DNA from 2 places in the Streptococcus sp. HMSC065C01 genome. Region 2 is predicted to be linked to the other one. Evidence: predicted binding sites of a transcription regulator. Region 2 holds the regulator's gene; the other holds the start of a gene.
What was found. Region 2 encodes NrdR, which represses ribonucleotide reductase genes. Its sites were predicted from a motif close to ACACNATATATNGTGT; they were not measured.

Region 1: nrdH (glutaredoxin-like protein NrdH) is a predicted target of NrdR. The motif match lies at 1,420-1,435, and genes of this name have one in related genera.

Annotation. Positions count from the first base shown of each region.
Region 1 is NZ_KV812858.1:56,851-59,257, forward strand. It holds gene nrdE (class 1b ribonucleoside-diphosphate reductase subunit alpha) at 1-970, opposite strand, end outside; gene nrdH (glutaredoxin-like protein NrdH) at 1,085-1,303, opposite strand; gene HMPREF2918_RS07945 (phosphocarrier protein HPr) at 1,779-2,042, shown strand; gene ptsP (phosphoenolpyruvate--protein phosphotransferase) at 2,047-2,407, shown strand, end outside.
Region 2 is NZ_KV812859.1:121,205-123,611, reverse strand. It holds gene HMPREF2918_RS09230 (endonuclease/exonuclease/phosphatase family protein) at 1-612, shown strand, start outside; gene nrdR (transcriptional regulator NrdR) at 777-1,250, shown strand; gene HMPREF2918_RS09220 (replication initiation and membrane attachment family protein) at 1,251-2,407, shown strand, end outside.

The DNA.
Region 1 (2,407 bases), on a different contig from region 2:
TTTCAGTGATGTCGATGTAGTTGAATGGTACTCCGTATTCACGCTCTACAGAGTAAGGGCTAAAGAGGTACATCTCTTCATTCTTACGAGCCAACTCGTAGAACTTATCTGGCACGACGACACCAAGTGAAAGAGTCTTCACCCGAACTTTTTCATCAGCATTTTCTTTCTTAGTAGAAAGGAAGGCGATGATGTCTGGGTGGAAGACGTTGAGGTAAACCACACCAGCCCCTTGGCGTTGTCCCAATTGGTTAGAGTAAGAGAAGCTATCTTCAAAGAGTTTCATAACAGGTACGACCCCAGAAGCGGCTCCTTCATACCCTTTGATTGGTGCTCCAGCTTCACGAAGGTTGCTGAGAGAAATCCCAACCCCACCACCGATACGTGAAAGTTGAAGGGCAGAGTTGATGGAGCGTCCGATCGCATTCATATCATCGGTTACTTGGATCAAGAAACACGAAACCAATTCCCCACGGCGGGCACGTCCAGCGTTTAAGAAAGAAGGAGTAGCTGGTTGGTAGCGTTGGTGGATAATTTCGTTTGCGATGTCTCGCGCGATAGATTCATTTCCATCTGCAAAATAGAGAGCATTGAAGAAGACACGGTCTTCCATGCTTTCAAGATAGTATTCTCCATCATTTGTTTTCAAAGCGTATTGGTTATAGAATTTGTAGGCCGCCATGAAGGACTTGAATTGGAAGTTTTGATCTTTGATAAATTGGGCCAATTCCTCTAAAAATTCAGGACGGTATTTCTCGATAAAAGCTCTCTCAATGTAATTGTGCTCGAGAAGGTACTGAATCTTGTCTGTAATCGAGTCAAAGGTTTTAGTATTTGGTACAACATTTTCTTTAAAGAACGCATCCAAAGCTTCTTTATCTTTATGAAGCATGATTTGGCCGTTTACTGGACGGTTGATTTCATTGTTAAGACGAAAATACGTCACATCTTCAAGAGATTTTAATCCCATAATAATCCTTTTCTAGTTCAAAAAAATGAAGAGGAGAAGTCCTCTCTTTCCAAGTAAAAAGTCTAGTGTTAGGTTGCTAACGCTAGACCCTATTTAAGCAAAATACTGTGTTTATTAAGAAAGTTTCTTCAACTTAGCTGGTTGAAAACCAGAAAATACTTCATCCGGTGTTTGAATAACTGGAGCAGCATTGAAGCCAAGGTTCTTAACATGCTCTACAAATTCTGGCTGTTCATCTAAGTTAATTTCGCGGTATTCCACATGATTGCTATCGAGGAATCGCTTGGTCATTTTGCATTGAACACAATTATTTTTTGAATAAATGGTTACCATTTCTTTTCCTTTCTCCTATCGAAATATAAATCTGTAAACAGTATAAACAAAATCCAGCAACTTGTCAACAAAATAAAACTAAATATTGTGCAAAGAGATGAAATGGAGTTTTCAAAGCACAATATATTGTGGTGAGTGAAAAATGTGAAAATCGAAGAAATGGGATAGGAATAGGCTTTAAAGCATCTTTAATTAGTTATAATTTTTTGGTGAATCAACATCCTGTGGTTCAACTGCTTCTTTTCATTGAAAGCGGAGGAAAATGTTACTTATAATATAGTAGAAAATTGAAAAGATATTTTCTCTGTTCTTCAGGTGCTTCTTAAAATGTATCTAAATTGGGATTTTTCGCAGTCTTTTTCTGTAAGTCAGTGATAAAAATCTTGAAAAAAATTTCAAAAGATGATATAATACCAAATTGTAAGGGTTATCAAAAGGTAACTCAAAAACTATTTTTAAAAAGGAGAGTCAAACTATGGCTTCTAAAGATTTCCACATCGTGGCAGAAACAGGTATCCACGCACGTCCAGCAACTTTGTTGGTTCAAACTGCTAGCAAATTTGCTTCAGATATTACTCTTGAATACAAAGGTAAATCAGTTAACTTGAAATCAATCATGGGTGTTATGAGCCTTGGTGTTGGTCAAGGAGCAGACGTTGTAATCTCTGCAGAAGGTGCTGACGCTGATGATGCTATCGCAGCTATCTCAGAAACAATGACTAAAGAAGGATTGGCTTAAAAATATGACAAAAATGCTAAAAGGAATTGCAGCATCTGACGGTGTTGCCGTTGCTAAGGCATATTTGCTCATTCAACCAGACTTATCATTTGAGACTGTTTCAGTCGAAGATACAAGTGCAGAAGAAGCTCGTTTGGATGCAGCTCTTGAAGCTTCACAAAACGAGCTTTCTCTTATTCGGGAGAATGCAGTAGCAAGCCTTGGTGAAGAAGCAGCGCAAGTTTTTGATGCGCATATGATGGTTCTTGCTGACCCTGAAATGATTGGTCAGATCAAAGAAACAATTCGTACGAAAAAAATCAATGCAGAAGCTGGCTTGAAAGAAGTCACTGACATGTTCATTGCGATCTTTGAAGGAATGGAAG
Region 2 (2,407 bases):
CACTTTGTTCGCGTATTGGTAGAAGAGTTAGCTGCTCAAGGACTCCACTATTATTGGACTTGGGCCTACAACCATATTGGCTATGATCACCTCAATGAGGGTGTAGCTGTTCTTTCGCGTCAACCCTTGAAGGCGGATGAGATTTTGGTATCCAATATGGATGATCCAACGGACTACCATACTCGTCGAGTGGCCGTCGCCCATACGAGTGTGGATGGCAAAGAGATTGCTGTTGCCAGCGTCCATCTTTCTTGGTGGGACAAAGGTTTCCAATTTGAGTGGCCACGCATTGAGAACTACTTCAGCCAAGTAGGCAAACCCTTTATTCTAGCTGGTGATTTCAATAATCCTGCTGGTCAAGAAGGGTATGAAACGATTCTATCCAGTTCCCTTAAGCTTCAAGATAGCTTTATCGAAGCCAAAGAAACAAAGGGGACTTATACTGTAGGCCCTGGAATCGATGGCTGGACGGACAATCAAGTTCCATTGCGAATCGATTACGTCTTTGCAAGTCCAGAATGGGACATCCAGCGTCTACATGTCATTTTTGATGGTCAAAACAAAGCCCATGTCAGTGATCACTATGGCTTAGAAGCTGAATTGTCACTTTAATATTAACGGAGAGTCGAAAGGAAAACGATTTTATTCAATCGTCCTTCGACTCTTTTTTATGGATCAATGAGGAGCAAGCATAGGGGATTCTCCTGTTCTTCTGCTTTCTTTACGATTCAATTTATGGTAAAATGAAGTGTTAAAACAGTTTAAGGAGGTAGCAAATGCGTTGTCCAAAATGTGGTGGAAGTAAGTCTAGTGTGGTGGATAGTCGACAAGCTGAAGATGGGAACACCATCCGTCGTCGCAGGGAATGCGAAGAGTGCCATTATCGCTTTACTACCTACGAGCGAGTGGAAGAGCGGACCCTAGTGGTTGTCAAAAAGGATGGGACACGCGAGCAATTTTCTCGTGATAAAATCTTTAACGGTATTATCCGCTCGGCTCAAAAACGGCCTGTTTCTAGTGACGAAATCGAAGAAATTGTAAACCGAATAGAGCAAAAGGTTCGCAGCCAAAGTGATAATGAAATCAACAGTGAGTATATTGGTTCGTTGGTCATGGATGAGTTAGCAGATCTAGATGAGATCACCTATGTCCGTTTTGCTAGTGTTTACCGGAGTTTCAAGGATGTCGGTGAGTTAGAAACCCTCTTGAAACAAATTACGAAGGGAACCAAGAAGAAAAAGGAAAAATAGATGAAGCCCAATACGCCTTTCGCATTTTTAAAAAATAATCTTCTTCCACCGGCAGGGGCTGCATTGGAGCAGTATTACCTGCCTATTTTGGAGACGGAAACGGTAGCAGTTTATCGTTATCTGCTGGCCTCTTATGATCAGGGTGAAAAACAATATTTACTTGCTCAAATCCTCAATCACTTGAATATAGGATTTCCACAGTTGCTACTAGCCTTTGATCGCTTAATTGCTATGGGGTTGATCGATCTCTATGAGGAAGAAGTTGGGATCGCCATCCAATTACATGCTCCTCTTGCCTCAGAACAATTTTTTTCGAATGCTGTTTTTAAACGCTTGCTTGAAAAAAAGATTGGGGAAAAGGCCGTGGAGGATTTGCTCCCAGCACGCTCTTTAGGGACTAGACGGCAAGTTTCCTTCTCGCAAGTCTTTGGACTAGATGCTGGGGAGACGACCGTTCTTCCAAGCAAGAAACAGCAGTTTGATATGGAGATGTTTAAGCGAATGATGGGGCGTGATGGGCTTCGTTTTGCGGATGAAGGAGAGGCAACCCTAGCCCTCTTTGCCATCGCAGAAGAGCAACAATGGACCTGGTATGAAACCTATCTCCTAGCAAAAGAAACGGCTGTAGACCGGATTGTCTCTCCAAAGAGAATGAAGCAAAAGTTGGCTCAGGCTAGCCAAGAGCAACCCCGCATGTCCTATAGCCGTCAGGAAGAAACTATTCTGAGGGAAGCTAAGGCAAAATCCAGCCTACAATTTCTAGCGGAGATTAAGAAGGCGCGCAATGCGACCATTACGCAGAGCGAACGCAAGACTTTATCCAAGTTAGCTGATCTAGGCTTACTAGATGAGGTGATCAATATCATCTTATTGTTGACCTTTAATAAGACCCAGTCTGCTAATCTCAATGAAAAGTATGCTTTGAAGGTAGGAAATGATTTTTCTTATCAAGGGGTCAACAGTGCAGGACTGGCGATTTTAAAAGTTCGAGAACGCCAGGAACAAGCTAAGGGTCAAGGAAACAAGGGGACGAGTCCTACATCAGCCAAGGGCAAGCACAGCAATGTTCCCAAGTGGAGTCAACCAAATTATCAAAATCAAACCAGCCAAGCAGAAAAGGTGGATCTTGCTAAAGAGAAACAACGTCTGTTAGAAAA